4 regions of the Vibrio rarus genome follow, and region 3 is predicted to be linked to each of the others. Evidence: predicted binding sites of a transcription regulator. Region 3 holds the regulator's gene; each other region holds the start of a gene.
What was found. Region 3 encodes PurR, which represses purine synthesis genes. Its sites were predicted from a motif close to TNANGNAAACGTTTNCNTNA; they were not measured.
Positions count from the first base shown of each region.

Region 1 (4,195 bases), on a different replicon from region 3:
GCAATGCTATGGGGGCAATGAAGGCTATTAATGCATCACGAATGGCACTGAAACGATCTAGTAAGTGTCTTATTTCATTAGATAATGTCATTGATACTATGTATCAAACGGGCAAGGATATGAATAAGAAATACCGTGAAACGTCCCTTGGTGGACTGGCGATGATCCATCTCGCTCCTCCTTGTGAATAAGCCAAATCACTGTCGATCATTGCGACAGTAGCAGCCTGCTCCTAGTCATCGCATTTTCTCTTTGTCATAAAACAATAAAGGCATGCACCTACACAAGGGCATGCCTTTTTATATCACTGAGCAATATTACGATGAGCTCAAAGGAGATTAACTTAAACCAATAATATTTCCGTCGGCATCAATATCAAGATTCATAAAGGCCGGCTTATCCGATAAGCCAGGCATGGTCATCACATTGCCGCACAATGCATAAATAAACCCAGCGCCAGCACACAACTTTAGCTCACGCACAGGAATATCAAAAGAAGATGGTGCGCCTTTTACTGCGCCATCTGCAGAAATGGACATAGGTGTTTTAGCCATACAAATCGCTAAATGATCAAAGCCCAATGCTTTAAATTGTGCCAGTTGCGCTTTGGCTTTATCACTTAACGTAACCGAATCGGCACCATAACCAAGCTCAGTCACTGCCATGATTTTTTCTTCTAACGTATTAGAAGGCTGATAGAGCGGGGTAAATTGGCTCGGAGATTGGCACAGTTCAACCACTTTGGCCGCCAACTCTGTTGCCCCTGCCCCACCTTTAGCAAACGCTTCACACACCGCAACTTCAACGGCGTATGGCAAAGCTTCTACCATGGCTTTAAGCTCGGCCAATTCTTCGTCACTGTCTTGCGGGAAACGGTTAATTGCCACAACAGCAGGCACACCATACTTTACTACGTTTTGAATATGCCAAGCTAAATTATCAAAACCGGCTTTTAGCGCCGCACTGTCTTTGTCGAACATGCTATCGGGGATAGGTTGGCCTGGTTTCAAATTATATAAGCCTGAATTGGCCTTTAAACCGCGCAATGTGGCAACAATTACCGCACAATCTGGAGCTTTGCCAGAGGCTTGCGCTTTAATATTACACGCTTTTTCAAAACCCATGTCCGAGCCAAAGCCCCCTTCGGTTACCGTATAGTCCACCAATTTAGTGGCAATATTGTCGGCTATAATCGAAGAGTTACCGTGGGCAATGTTAGCAAATGGACCCGCGTGAACTAAGGTTGGGATCCCTTCTAACGTTTGCATCATAGTGGGCTCAATGGCTTGACGCATACTAACTGTCATAGCGCCAGCTACACCAAGATCTTCCGTCGTTACTGCTTGTCCATCAAAGTTGTAACCAATGACGATCTTACCAATACGCAGACGCAGATCGTGTAAATCTGCGGCCAAGGCGAGTACCGCCATTAATTCTGAAGCAGCAGAAATATCAAAACCATCTTCTCGTTCATAGCCATTGATGGTTTTGCCTTCATCATTCAAACCTACATTGATTTTTCGTAGGGCACGGTCATTGTGATCCACTACTCGCTTCCACACTATGCTAGTAGGATCAATACGCAATGGCTTCATGCCCGTGCGAGCTTCAAAGTCGTCATAACCCTTTCTTTGCTCGTGATAAATACGAGCATCAATAGCAGCAGACGCTAAGTTATGCGCTGCAGTAACGGCGTGGATGTCTCCGGTGAGGTGCAAATTTAGCTCTTCCATTGGTGCAACTTGAGAGTAACCACCACCCGCAGCACCACCTTTCACGCCAAAAACAGGGCCCATTGACGGTTGTCTAATGCAAGTCATTACCGACTGACCGACCTTAAATAAGCCTTGAGCTAAACCTATGGCTGTAACCGTTTTGCCTTCTCCAAGTGGCGTGGGAGTAATCGCCGTCACTACCACCAATTTTCCTGTTTTTTTCTTTTTAAGACGTTTTAGTGCTTTAAGGCAAACCTTGGCTTTATATTGTCCATGGGTTTGAATCTCATCTGCATGCAGTCCTACTGCGGTGGCGATATCAGCAATAGGGCGTAAAGGGGTAAAGCGTGAGATTTCAATGTCCGACAGCATGGTGACCTCTGGGGGATATAAAGAGACAATCTGATTTTGGCGGAATAATAAAGAATTTTAGCAATAAGTAAAGAGCAAACGTTTGCGTTGCCTATAAATGAAACAAAAAAAAGGAGTAAATGCATATAAACGAACAAGAAATAACAGACTATTTATTTTATTTCAGTAAGTTAGCAAACCAGGCACCAATTCGTGAACCCTTGTTACCATTTTTAGTCAAAAACTCAGAACCACAATAAAACGATCTCGTCCACTCACAACGTAACTGATCCTTTGATGACGAACATAAAGGGCTCAATGCTTCTGCCGCTTCCATTGCATAGTCATTCGCCAATGAAAAATCCATTTTAAGCTGCCCTTGCGCATACAACCAAAGGTGCATAGTTAACCAAAACTCCATCACTAATGGGGATTTAAATGCGTTAGCATGCTCGCTGTTTAACGAACCCTCTATCACCTGCTGCATAGCCACTAAACTGTCTTGCTGCACTAGAAGTTGCTTTAACAAAACCTCATGACGCAAGGTCAACAAACCAAGTAAGAGTTGTAGATCCGAATGTGCAGGATACTTAAGTTTCGATCTCTCAAATAACGCCGTATTTTCTTCACATACCTTAGCCAAAAAAGATTCATCACAACACACCCCTTTAGCCACAGGAATACAAAACCCCATCCCTTGAATCACACCATACAACACATTACTTATAGCCATAACACCCCCAAAAAACTCACCATACCTGATGAACACAAATGTGGCCACCCATTGTAATACCCTATTTGAAAACCATTGACTAAACTTAATGCACGATTTGAATGCAGGAGTAACCTAATGCCTCGCCCTCGAAGAACTCAAATTAGTCTTGAAGATACGCCTTATTATCATTGCTGCAGTCGCGTTGTTAGGCGCGCGTACCTTTGTGGCGACGATGCTTACTCCGGGAAAAATTACGACCATAGGCGTGGTTGGGTTGAATCATTATTACTAAAACTCACATCAGTATTTGCCATCGATGTTGCCGCTTTTGCTATTATGTCCAATCACTTACATGTGGTGTTACACGTTGATATTGAGGCCGCCAACGACTGGAGTGACAGAGAAGTACTTGAGCAATGGCATCAAATATTTAAAGGCGATGAACTCACTCATCGCTTTGTTAAAGGGCATTTACTCCCCCCTGCAGATACCGCAATATTGCAGCATAGGATTGCTACTTATCGAAGTCGCCTTTGTGATATCAGCTGGTTTATGCGTTGTCTTAATGAGCCCATCGCGCGAAGGGCAAACCAAGAAGACAACTGCTCTGGCCGATTTTGGGAAGGACGGTTTAAATCTCAAGCCTTGCTCGACGAGGCTGCGCTAATTACCTGCATGGCTTACGTAGATTTAAATCCAATTAGAGCCAAAATGGCCAAAACACTTGAGCAGTCAGAGCATACCAGCATTCAACTTCGCATTCAGGGGGCTTTAAGAGGAGAGCAACCTAAACGTTTACTGCCTTTTATAGAAAATGAACAGCACAATCAACCTAAGGGCGTGGCTTTTCCGCTAAGTGACTACTTACAACTCATTGATGAAACAGGGCGGTTAATTCGGGATGATAAGCGTGGCGCTATCAGTAGTGGTAGTCAGGATTTACTAGTAAAAATGAATATTGCCCCCGATAACTGGATGACACTTATCACTCAATTTGGCCACTTGTTCCATGGCCCTGTTGGGACACTTGAAGAACTGACATCTTACTGTGAGCATTTAGAAAAGCGGCGACGGCATTTTGCGAAATGTTGCCGATATTTAAAAGAGCACTAATTGTCTAAAGACTGATCGTCTACCTCCACCGAACCTTTAGATAGGTTCAACCCAAACACGCCTAACATTTACAATTTCTAACCTAAATCAACCACTTTCCAATAGCATTACTGTTATTACTAAGTTATTACATAGAATTGAATCAGACTCGTTATCAATTTTTATGTTTCTTATGAAATTTACTATGGGTGTCTTGGATTTGTGGATTTGTTGCTCCATTAAAATCTGCACCCAATACTGCTTCCTACACTGAAGTATTCATCATGTATCGCTTTTGTTTAGCCGCTAAATATCCACTACA
Region 1 is NZ_AP024901.1:901,946-906,140, reverse strand. It holds gene OCU56_RS16990 (L-serine ammonia-lyase) at 1-191, shown strand, start outside; gene OCU56_RS16985 (formate--tetrahydrofolate ligase) at 339-2,087, opposite strand; gene OCU56_RS16980 (hypothetical protein) at 2,245-2,799, opposite strand; gene OCU56_RS16975 (transposase) at 2,917-3,894, shown strand.
Region 1: a site for PurR is predicted at 2,158-2,177, ahead of OCU56_RS16985 (formate--tetrahydrofolate ligase). Genes of this name have one in related genera too.

Region 2 (4,195 bases), 640 kb from region 3:
GGGAGCGTACAAAATCATTTAAACCTAAAGCGAGCCATTGAAATGGGTCGCTGATGGTGATTTTGTTGCATGGCAGTGTTTTTGCGTACTCACTGTCTTTTACTTTCGATGCTTGCTGAAAGCCATCTTCATTATATGTACGAGGCATAATCATCCTCCTGATTGAGTCTAAGGGCAGAGAGGCGTTCACCTCACACTAGCCTTAAACTGAGCCACGTTATTTGATAAAACTTGATCTAGTTAACATTTTGTTCACTTGGTAACTATCGTCATGGATGGCATGAAATACAAATTTTGTATGAAAATTAATCGAAATGATGGCGGCTACAGTGGGTAGTGGTTCTGACAAAACACCTTAAGAGGAAGGGGCGAAAAAAAACCTCAGCACTAAGGCTGAGGTTTGATGTTGAGACCTTGAGATAGGTTGGCTTATTTGATACCAGCGAAATCTTTAAGGATTGCGGCTTTGTCCGTTGCTTCCCATGGGAATTCTTCACGACCAAAGTGACCATATGCGGCAGTTTTCTTGTAGATAGGCTGCAGTAGGTTCAGCATCTCTTGTAGGCCGTATGGACGTAAGTCGAAGTTTTGACGTACAGCTTCAATGATGATCTCTTGAGATACTTTTTCAGTACCAAAAGTTTCTACCATGATAGACGTTGGATCAGCAACACCGATAGCGTAAGACAATTGGATTTCACAACGGTCAGCCATGCCAGCCGCTACGATGTTCTTCGCTACATAACGAGCTGCGTATGCTGCACTACGGTCAACTTTTGATGGATCTTTACCAGAGAATGCACCGCCACCGTGACGAGCTGCGCCGCCGTAGGTATCAACGATGATTTTACGACCAGTAAGACCACAGTCACCCATTGGGCCACCGATAACAAAACGACCGGTTGGGTTGATAAAGAATTTAGTTTCTTTATTTAACCACTCTGATGGCAATACCGGTTTGATGATGGTTTCCATTACCGCTTCACGAAGATCGTCTGTTGAGATCTCTTCACTGTGCTGAGTAGAAAGAACAACGGCATCAATACCGACAATTTTGCCTTGGTCGTATTGGAATGTTACTTGAGATTTAGCGTCTGGACGCAACCAAGGTAGAGTGCCGTTCTTGCGAACTTCTGCTTGCTTCTCTACTAAAAGGTGAGAATAAGTAATGGGTGCAGGCATCAATACTTTTGTTTCGTTGGTAGCGTAACCAAACATGATACCTTGGTCGCCCGCCCCTTGATCTTTAGGGTCTGACTTATCAACACCTTGGTTAATGTCTGGAGACTGTTTACCAATAGTGTTTAGTACCGCACAAGAATTGGCATCAAAGCCCATATCTGAATGTACGTAACCAATTTCACGAACGGTTTCACGAGTGATCTCTTCGATATCAACCCAAGCAGAGGTAGTCACTTCACCACCTACCATAACCATGCCAGTTTTTACGTAGGTTTCACATGCAACGCGAGCTTTTGGGTCTTGCTCAATAATTGCATCTAGAACCGCATCTGATATTTGGTCTGCGATTTTATCTGGATGGCCTTCTGATACTGACTCAGAAGTAAACAGGTGCTTAGCCATGATGGGCTCCCTTATTCGTTAAGAAAAGACGCTTCAGGGCGCCTTTTGAATGGTACTTTTTTGTAGCTGTATCTACATCTAGACGTCTATTCTAATTTTGAATGTGTGAAATACAAGCTTTTTTACGATTTAAATGAACTAAACGTTTGCGTTAGGTCACAGCACTATTTAACAAAGATAGTGAGATGTTAAACAAATATATCTCTCATAGTTGTCATTTTGCTCGGGAAACTGTTTGCAGTAATAGAGGCGCTTTGCGACAATAACGACGCCCAACACCCTCTGTTGGGGTCAGGACTTATTTTTTTATAAATTGCTTATGCATTCAGGAGCAGACATGTCTTCTCGTAAAGATCTAGCCAATGCAATTCGTGCCCTTAGCATGGATGGTGTTCAACAAGCTAACTCTGGTCACCCAGGCGCACCAATGGGTATGGCTGACATCGCTGAAGTACTTTGGCGTGGTCACTTAAACCATAACCCGCAAAACCCAGAGTGGGCTGATCGCGACCGTTTTATTCTGTCAAATGGTCACGGCTCAATGCTGATCTACTCTCTGCTTCATTTGACTGGTTATGAGTTATCAATCGATGACCTTAAAAACTTCCGTCAGTTGCACTCTAAAACTCCAGGTCACCCAGAATATGGTTATGCACCGGGTATTGAGACCACTACCGGCCCTCTAGGTCAAGGCATCACCAACGCTGTTGGTATGGCTATGGCTGAGAAAGCATTGGCAGCTCAATTTAACAAAGAAGGTCACGACATTGTTGACCACTTCACTTATGTATTCATGGGTGATGGCTGTTTGATGGAAGGTATTTCACACGAGGCATGTTCTCTTGCGGGTACTCTAGGTCTTGGCAAACTGGTTGCTTTCTGGGATGACAACGGCATCTCAATTGACGGCGAAGTTGAAGGCTGGTTCTCTGATGATACGCCTAAGCGTTTTGAAGCTTACGGTTGGCACGTAATTCCTGCTGTCGACGGTCACGATAGCGAAGCCATCAATGCCGCTATTATTGCTGCAAAAGCAGACCCTCGCCCAACACTTATTTGTACTAAAACTGTGATTGGTTTTGGTTCTCCAAACAAAGCGGGTACGCACGATTGTCACGGTGCTCCACTAGGTGCTGACGAAATCGTTGCCACTAAAGCCGCTCTTGGCTGGGAACACGGTCCTTTCGAAGTACCGGCTGATATCTATTCACAGTGGGATGCAAAAGCATCTGGCGCTGAAAAAGAAGCCGCTTGGAATGCTAAATTTGACGCTTACGCGGCAGCATACCCAGCTGAAGCTGCTGAACTAAAACGTCGTGTAAACGGTGAGCTTCCAGCGCAGTGGGAAGAAAAAGCAAATGAAATCATTGCTGATCTTCAAGCAAACCCAGCTAACATTGCATCACGTAAAGCATCACAAAACGCACTAGAAGCGTTTGGTCAAATGCTTCCTGAATTCATGGGTGGTTCTGCTGACCTTGCGCCTTCTAACTTGACTATGTGGTCTGGTTCTAAGTCTCTTGAAGCGAATGACTTCTCAGGTAACTACATCCATTACGGTGTACGTGAATTTGGTATGACAGCAATCATGAACGGTATTGCTCTGCACGGTGGTTTCGTACCATACGGCGCAACATTCCTAATGTTCATGGAATACGCGCGTAACGCAATGCGTATGGCTGCTCTGATGAAAGTTCAGAACATTCAAGTTTACACACATGACTCTATCGGTTTAGGTGAAGATGGCCCAACGCACCAACCGGTTGAGCAAGTCGCTTCTCTACGTATGACTCCAAACATGAGCACATGGCGTCCATGTGACCAAGTTGAGTCAGCCGTTGCTTGGAAATTGGCTATCGAACGTAAAGATGCGCCTACAGCGCTTATCTTCTCTCGCCAAAACCTTGCACAGCAAGAGCGTAACGCAACTCAAGTTGCTGATATTGCTAAAGGCGCTTACGTGCTAAAAGATTGCGCAGCTACTCCTGAGCTCATCATCATTGCCACAGGTTCTGAAGTTGAACTTGCTGTTGCAGCGCAAGCTGAACTGACCGCTGCTGGCAAAGCAGTACGTGTTGTTTCTATGCCATCAACGGATGCATTTGATAAGCAAGACGAAGCGTACCGCGAATCAGTATTGCCTTCATCTGTGACCAAACGTATCGCTGTAGAAGCGGGTATCGCTGACTTCTGGTACAAGTATGTTGGCTTCGGTGGCAAGATCATCGGCATGAGATCATTTGGTGAATCTGCACCTGCTGGCGAATTGTTCAAGATGTTTGGCTTCACTACTGAAAATGTAGTGAATACAGCAAACGATCTTTTGGCTTAATCGCGAGAGAATATTTCGTTTAAGATCTTAAAATCAATTGAAACCAGCAGTTTACTGCTGGTTTTTTTTTGCCCTCAGAATATGTTCTGATAAACTCGGGCTGCATTATATAATAAGCCTTACTGGAGTTAGGTATGCTAAGAGTCGCAATCAATGGCTTTGGTCGCATTGGACGGAATGTACTTAGAGCCGTCTATGAAAGTGGCAAGCAACAGCAGATTAAAGTGGTTGCGGTCAATGAGATAGCCCAACCTGACGCAATGGCGCATTTGCTTCAAT
Region 2 is NZ_AP024900.1:2,379,065-2,383,259, reverse strand. It holds gene OCU56_RS10815 (DUF2189 domain-containing protein) at 1-148, opposite strand, end outside; gene metK (methionine adenosyltransferase) at 430-1,584, opposite strand; gene tkt (transketolase) at 1,922-3,916, shown strand; gene epd (erythrose-4-phosphate dehydrogenase) at 4,051-4,195, shown strand, end outside.
Region 2: a site for PurR is predicted at 1,719-1,738, ahead of metK (methionine adenosyltransferase). Genes of this name have one in related genera too.

Region 3 (4,195 bases):
ATTGATTTTATCCGGCTACTCGGGTGGCACAGAGATCAGTCAAGCAAGAATGATGGCGACGGTAGCGCTCGCTTTAGGGGTGGCGAAATCCGATATCATCTTACTCGAAACGGCGCAGGATACATGGCAAGAAGCCAGACAAGCAGCGAAATTTGTTGGTCAAAAAAGCATGGCATTAGTTACCTCTGCCAGCCATATGGAACGTGCATTACATGAATTTCATTCTGCAGGTTTACAGCCTCTGCCCGCTCCCACTAACTATTTAGCTCAATCCCACATTGTGCAGCCTTGGCAAAAATACACACCGCAAGCCCGTTACCTAGAACAAACCGAACGTTACTGGCACGAAACGATGGGGCAATGGTGGCAACGTTTGAGAAATTTAGCCAATGGTGAGTAATGCACTCACCTTTTGCTTCATTGCGCACATTTTAATTAATATTCATCTCACTCACATAGTAAAGATGACCTAAGCTACTATTCTTTATAGTAATTAAAATGAAATTGTGGTGCGTTTATGCAAGAAGTTAAGCAGTTCAACGAGCAACGAGCAGAGATCTACTGGTGGTTTTCCAGCCTTTTTTCTAAGGAACTAACAGAGCAAGATTTGCAGGCTTATCAATCTTCTGCTGTGCGTGGCTTTCTTGCCGGTTTAGGTGAGAATCCACAACTTAGTGAGGCGGTGGAGGCTTTAGTGGATGCCTTTGACCGACTACAACAGCGTGAAGATGCGCAATTAGAATTGTCCGCCGACTTTTGTAATCTGTTTCTCACCTCAGATAAATACGCCGCCTTACCTTATGCCTCTCTCTATCTTGAAGAAAACAAGCTACTTAACGGCAAGCCTGCACAAGACATGACGCAATTAATGTTAAATAAAGGCATTAAGGTAGATGGTCACTTCAATGAACCCGCTGATCATTTAGCCATTGAGTTGGATTTTCTAGGCAATCTTATTATTCGTTGTAATGCCCTAGAAAAAGAGTCGCATATGGAAGCGGCCCTGGCAGAGCAAAAAGCCTTAATTGAGCAACACCTCTTAACCTGGATACCCCAGTTTTCTGCTGACTGTAAACGCTATGATGAATTTGGTTTTTATGCGGCCGTATCCGTATTACTAGTGAATTTTTGCAAAATTGACTGCCACTATCTTGCTAATGAGACATAGATTCCAAATATATTCATAAATCCATTGTCAGTGGCCATATTTATGGCTAGACTCCCCCTCCGCGCAATCGTTTGCTGAGTGAAGGATCGCACAGTTTAATTTATGTTTATTGCATCCATCTTTTATTAACAAGGTAACGCATGGCAACCATCAAAGACGTCGCTAAACTTGCAGGGGTTTCTACCACCACAGTTTCTCACGTTATTAATAAAACACGCTTTGTGGCCGAAGCAACTCAGCAACGAGTGATGGAAGCCGTAAAAAACCTAAATTACGCCCCAAGTGCCGTTGCTCGTAGTCTAAAATGCAATAGCACACGAACTATTGGCATGTTAGTGACTCAATCCACTAACCCTTTCTTTGCCGAAGTGGTCGACGGCGTTGAAAGTTACTGTTACCGCCAAGGTTACACTCTTATTTTGTGTAATACCGGTGGGCTATACGAAAAGCAACGTGATTATATTCGTATGTTAGCGGAGAAGCGCGTCGACGGTATTTTAGTGATGTGTTCTGACTTAACCGAAGAGTTGCGTCAAATGCTCGACTCTCACCCTAACATCCCAAAAGTGGTTATGGACTGGGGACCGGAGTCTTCCTCGGCAGATAAAATCATTGATAACTCTGAAGAAGGGGGGTATTTAGCCACTAAATACTTAGTTAACAATGGTCACCATAAAATTGCCTGCCTGACTGGACAAGCTGAGAAACTGGCCTGTATTGAGCGCATTTCTGGCTACAAAAGAGCGTTAGCTGAAGCCAATATCCCATTTAATGAAAAACTCATTTTTGAAGGTAACTTTGAATGTGATACGGCTGTAGAAGCGGCCGATAAACTGGTAGCAATGTCTAAAGAAGAGCGTCCCACCTCTATTTTTTGCTTCAATGATATTATGGCGTTAGGCTTGATCAGTCGTCTAAGACAACACAATATCGACATTCCCGAAGATATTTCGGTCATTGGCTACGATAACATCGATCTTGCGGCTTACTTCTCACCACCATTAACCACCATACATCAGCCCAAACGCCGTGTGGGTAAAACCGCCTTTGAGATCCTGTTAGAGCGCATTAAAAATAAAGAGCATGAGCGTCGCATCTTTGAAATGCACCCAGAGCTAATTGAAAGAGCCAGTGTCAAAAACCTCAATAACGACTAGGCCAGCAAGGTAGCAAACCTCTTACGATCGGCAACCTCTTGGTTGTCGATTTTTTTTATTACTAAAAAGCGCTATAGGCCCACTTTTTTCCATCACAGTGAAAGTTTTAGTTTCGTCAACGTGTCTCTATACTTATTGCATAACAATAAGAGCTCACACATGAATAAGAAATTGATAATAGGACTAATTTTAGTCTGTGCCATCGTACTTTTGGCCGTCAACTTTGGCCAACACTTCACTTTAGAAAACGCTAAAGCGCAACAACTCGCCCTAAATAGCCACATAGCTGAACACTTCTTGTTATCCGCCACACTGTACTTTATCGGCTATGTGTTTATCACCGCTTTTTCCATCCCTGGAGCGGCCGTTGTCACTCTGCTTGGCGCGGCCTTATTTGGCTTTTGGAGTAGCTTATTGTTAGTGTCGTTTGCCAGCACAATTGGCGCAACTTTGGCGTTTTTAAGCAGTCGTTATTTGCTTCGAGACTGGGTGCAAGCGAAGTTTGGGTCAAAACTTGCGACCATCAATAACGGGGTAGAGAAAGATGGGGCCTTTTACCTCTTTTCTTTACGTCTTATCCCAGTATTTCCTTTTTTCTTAATCAATCTATTGATGGGGTTAACACCTATTTCTGTTGCCAAGTTCTATGTGGTCAGCCAATTAGGAATGTTAGCGGGTACTATGGTTTACCTCAACGCCGGTACGCAACTAGCCGAAATTGACAGCCTTTCCGGTATCGTATCCCCTACTGTGTTAGCCTCATTTGCGTTATTGGGTTTATTCCCGCTAATTGCGAAATGGGTCATGGCAAAACTGCGCCCACACAATAGTTCAACCACCGTATAATCCCCATCACCGTAATTCATAGATGATGCGGGCAATGACTTACGGTGAGCACAATGCCACCGTAGTCAATCATACCAAGTAAGTTGTCAGAAATAGCGTAGGAAAAATGCTCGAAAACAAAGCGGAATATTTCGATAAGTCGTTATTCTACTATCAAAAATTCTAACGCAGTTCTCGAGTATGTTAACAATCTAGAATGACCATTTATTGAGTACGATTGGTACCACTAGGATAGAAATAAAAATATTTATTGCGCAAAACCCACCGCAAGCTCATATCATGCGTGAGCTATTACTGAGTTATAATATTGAAACTGAGGTACGTGGCGAAGGAATGTTTGGTTTACAAGGAGAACTGCCTATGGACGATTCTACCTTGCCTTATCTATGGTTGCTTACGCCGCATCAGCACACACAAGCTAAAACCATTATTGCCGAGTTTGAACAACTGCATCAGCAAATCGCTTCGCAAAAATGGCGCTGTATCGAATGTGATGAGATTAATGAAGGTCAGTTTGCTCTTTGCTGGCAATGTGGCAGCAATAGACCAGAAGATTAAGCCAAAGCCTGAATAAATGAGATTGAACGCTGATTAAACTCTTGTGGTCTTTCCACATTGCACACATGGCCACAATCTGCAATTTCCACCAATTGGCTGTTTTTGTGCGCCAACACCATCTCTTTCACTGGTTTAATGAACATATAGTCTTTGTCGCCCATCAAATAAAGAGTGGGGATATTAAGCTCTTTATCTTTAAAATATTTCATTAACGGGTTCACGTCTGCCGCCAATTTAAACCAACGCTTAAATTCTTTCTGGCACAGCTTTCGAGCTTCGCGCACAAACATCAGTCGAGACTCTAATTGGCCTTTTTGTGGCATCACTATCCATGCAAATAAACGATAGAGCCACATATAAGGGATGATATTCTTACACAAATTGCCCAATTTCATTAAGATTTGTGAACGGGTATTAAACCGCGTCACCGCGCCACCTAACACCATGGAGTCCACGCGATCCGATG
Region 3 is NZ_AP024900.1:1,741,011-1,745,205, forward strand. It holds gene elyC (envelope biogenesis factor ElyC) at 1-400, shown strand, start outside; gene torD (molecular chaperone TorD) at 518-1,168, shown strand; gene purR (HTH-type transcriptional repressor PurR) at 1,309-2,325, shown strand; gene OCU56_RS07980 (TVP38/TMEM64 family protein) at 2,485-3,171, shown strand; gene OCU56_RS07985 (DUF2007 domain-containing protein) at 3,409-3,729, shown strand; gene OCU56_RS07990 (alpha/beta fold hydrolase) at 3,726-4,195, opposite strand, start outside.

Region 4 (4,195 bases), 320 kb from region 3:
AGGGTAGAGAATATGCTCCGCTTTTTGTACCTTAGCTAATAGTGATTGCGGGTTATCATGCGCTTCAATGGGGACTTTTGCTTGCTCTATAATAGGGCCGCTATCTAGCTCTGGCGTTACAAAGTGTACGCTACTACCGTGTTCACTATCACCGGCTTCAATAGCGCGCTTATGGGTGTGTAAACCTGGGTATTTAGGTAATAAAGATGGGTGGATGTTGATCATTTTACCTAGGTAATGATTGACAAAACCGTCAGTAAGAATACGCATGTAACCCGCTAGCACTATGACATCAGGCTGATAGTCATCAATGATGTTCATCATGGCTTGATCAAATGATTCTCTGTCGGAGAAGTCTTTATGCGATTTTACATGGGTCGGGATATTGGCTTGCTTGGCTCGCTGTAAACCAAATGCGTCAGTGCGATTACTGATAACCGCACTGACTTGACCGTCAATGTCGCCTTTAATACAGGCATCAATAATCGCCTGTAAATTACTTCCATTCCCTGAAATTAAGACGACTATTTTAGTCATTTTTATTTGATCTCTACTTGCTCTTCGTCGCCGTTTGCTTCAGCGATTTGACCGATAACCCAAGCGTTTTCACCTTCTTCGATTAGAAGGTCAACCGCCGCTTGTGCTTGATCTTGAGGAAGTGCAACAACAAGGCCAACACCACAGTTAAATGTGCGGTACATTTCGCGAGTGTCAACATTGCCGTTTTCTTGCAGCCAGTTGAACACGGTTGGCCACTGCCAGCTGTTACCATCGATAACCGCTTTAGTACCTTCAGGAAGCACTCGTGGGATATTTTCCCAGAAACCACCGCCAGTGATGTGAGAGATAGCATGAATGTCGTGCTTCTCAATCATTTTAAGCGCTGATTTGATGTAAATTTTTGTTGGTTGTAGTAGGTGCTCACCTAGTGGTTTGCCTTCTAGGTCTTGGTTTAGATCCGCTTGTGAAACTTCAAGGATCTTACGAACTAGAGAGTAACCGTTTGAGTGTGGGCCACTTGAACCTACGGCAATAAGAGCGTCACCTGCAGCCACTTTAGTGCCGTCGATGATGTCTTCTTTTTCTACCACGCCAACACAGAAGCCAGCAACGTCGTAGTCGTCACCTTCATACATGCCTGGCATTTCAGCTGTTTCACCACCGATTAATGAACAACCAGCTTGCACACAACCTTCTGCAATACCCGCTACAACGTCAGCTGCAGTTTCAACGTCAAGTTTCCCTGTTGCGTAATAATCTAAGAAAAATAGAGGCTCGCCACCTTGAACGATAAGGTCATTCACACACATTGCCACTAGATCGATACCAATGGTGTCATGTTTTTTCATATCTAGAGCAAGGCGTAGTTTAGTACCAACGCCATCTGTACCCGAAACCAGTACTGGTTGCTTATATTTGGTTGGCAATTCGCATAATGCACCAAAGCCACCAATGCCACCCATGACCTCTGGACGACGTGTGCGCTTTACAGCACCTTTAATTTTGTCAACCAGTGCGTTGCCAGCATCAATATCTACACCAGCATCTTTATAGCTCAGAGAAGGCTTGTTACTACTCACGGGAAATTCCTCGTTTAGAAAAGTTTAGGGAAGAAAAATCGGCGCTATTCTAACAAGGGATAATCAGTAATAGCAAACGTTTGCGCGGATATTTGTGTCAGTTGTTGATTTGATGTGCATATCAGGGGGGTAAAAAAGAGCAAAAAGCGAGAGTAGAAGGGAGCTAAGTGGCGCAGGCAAGGGCCTATTTATTTCTTTATCTCTACGGTTAAATTGCGTGCAAAGGGGTGTGTGACTCGTAACTTGAGGCGGTTTGGGTATATAATTCTGGCGTTTGTAAAATTAGATTGGAGAAGAATATGAGAGTTGTTGAAGTAAAACACCCGCTTGTGAAACATAAACTAGGTTTAATGCGCGAAGGGGATATTAGTACTAAGCGTTTTAGAGAACTAGCAACAGAAGTGGGTAGTTTACTGACTTATGAAGCTACAGCTGATTTCGCAACAGAGCGTGTCACCATTAAAGGGTGGGATGGCGATGTTGAAGTTGACCAAATTAAAGGTAAAAAAGTCACAGTTGTACCAATCTTGCGTGCAGGCCTTGGCATGATGGATGGCGTGTTAGAGCACATGCCTAGTGCTAAAATCAGCGTGGTAGGTATCTACCGTGATGAAGAAACATTAGAACCCGTACCTTACTTTAATAAGTTAGCGTCTTCTATTGATGAGCGTATTGCTTTGGTTGTTGACCCAATGCTGGCAACAGGTGGCTCTATGATCGCAACCATTGATCTTTTAAAAGAGCAAGGCTGTAAAACAGTTAAAGCCTTAGTATTGGTTGCCGCTCCTGAAGGTATTGAGGCATTAGAAAAAGCCCACCCTGATATCGAGCTTTTCACTGCTGCTATCGATGAGTGCTTAAATGACAAAGGTTACATTGTTCCGGGTCTAGGTGATGCGGGCGATAAAATTTTTGGTACTAAATAAACCCCAATAACGCCACATAGTAGAGCTGTTTTTTTTAGGCTCTACTTGTTGGTTTTCGTATCCTTAGTTATTATTTGTTAACTATTTAATATTATTGAGTTATTTATGCGATTTTTGGCTTGTTTGCTAGCAACATTAACCTCATTTTCGGCATTAGCTGTGACTAAGGTTAATGTGTTTGATACAGAAGCTGTTGTGTTTGAACAGCAACAAGATGCGAAACATAGTGGTGAGGAATTGGCGCGTCGTGAAGGCATGAGAGATGTCATCGTTCGGGCTACAGGGGACTCCGCCTCGTTAGAGAGTGCTGTGATACAAAAGGCGTTAACTCAAAGCAGCCGCTTTCTTTCAACCATTACTCCCGCGGAGAAAAATGGTCAACCTCTATTAAAAATGTCGTTCAACTCTAGGCAGATCCAATCTTTATTAGCTCAAGCTAACCTCCCTTTTTGGCCAGAAGAACGTGCACGTCTATTAGTATGGGTAGTGGAAGATAATGGCTATGACCGTACGATTAGTTGGGAGCAATCAGAAAGAACCTCCGTTGCTAATTTAAGATATATTGCAGGAATGAAGGGATTGCCAATAACTGTGCCTGTGGGTGATATTGATGATATTACTAGCATCAAGGCAACAGAAGTCTGGGGCGGTTTCACAAAACAAATTTCTAAAAGTAGCCGTCGTTATAGTGATGCGGATGCCGTAGTGGTAGCTCGAATCACCCGTAAGGGCAATCAACAGCATTTACGTTGGACTTTATATGATGATAAGCCACAATTCATAGCGGATACTCAGATAGCTTCTGTGAGTGGTGAAGCAACAGGTACTAACAAGCAGGTCACTGAAAATATGGTGGCGGAACTGGGTCGTTATTACGCAAAAAAAAGCTCGGCTAAATCTAACGGTGAAATCGCTTCTTCTATGAATGTAAAGTTCAGCGGTGTTAAAGGGGCAAGTATGTTCTTTCATATTGAGCGTTACTTAGAAAACTTACCTAGTGTTGCCTCGGTGGACTTAGTGCATACCGTAGGACAAGAAGTGAATTTTCAAGTTAACCTTATTACCGAACAAGCCGATTTTGAACGACAACTTCTTAGAAACAAGCGTGTGATAAAAATAGCGGCACCTGTTACGCCTAAAGAGGTAAAACAGGTGAGCGTAGCGCCAGAAAATAGTGTCTCTCAAGGGGAAGGTACCATCAGTGGTGCGCCACAAGTTACTGAGAAAGTCACCGCGCCACTGCAACCAGAAACGGCACCTGTGGTGGAGACTACCCCGGAGCCATTACATTATAAATGGCAATCGTAGTCATTAACTGATCATTCTAGCTTGTTAAAACACTTGATCACGGCGTTGTAACTTTTGAATGTAGAACAACTGCTTATTCTGACCACTTAATTACAGTGATTAGTGGTATGAGTGACTCGGTCAAGCACAAAAAAATCCCCATTCTATGATGGGGATTTTTTTTGGTTAATCGAACCTGTGGTGATACATAGAGTGAATACCAATCGTACTAAATAACTGGTCATTCTAGCTTGTTAAAATACTCGATAACTGCGTTAGAATTTTTGATTGTAGAATAACTACTTATCGAAAAATCCTGCCTTGTTTTCGAGCATTTTTCCTACGCTATTTCTGATCACTTACTTAGTGTGATTGGTATAACCTTCAAAGCGTTGTTGCTCT
Region 4 is NZ_AP024900.1:2,058,711-2,062,905, reverse strand. It holds gene purN (phosphoribosylglycinamide formyltransferase) at 1-537, opposite strand, end outside; gene purM (phosphoribosylformylglycinamidine cyclo-ligase) at 540-1,580, opposite strand; gene upp (uracil phosphoribosyltransferase) at 1,880-2,506, shown strand; gene OCU56_RS09365 (DUF2066 domain-containing protein) at 2,612-3,814, shown strand; gene OCU56_RS09360 (DUF2069 domain-containing protein) at 4,153-4,195, opposite strand, start outside.
Region 4: a site for PurR is predicted at 1,649-1,668, ahead of purM (phosphoribosylformylglycinamidine cyclo-ligase). Genes of this name have one in related genera too.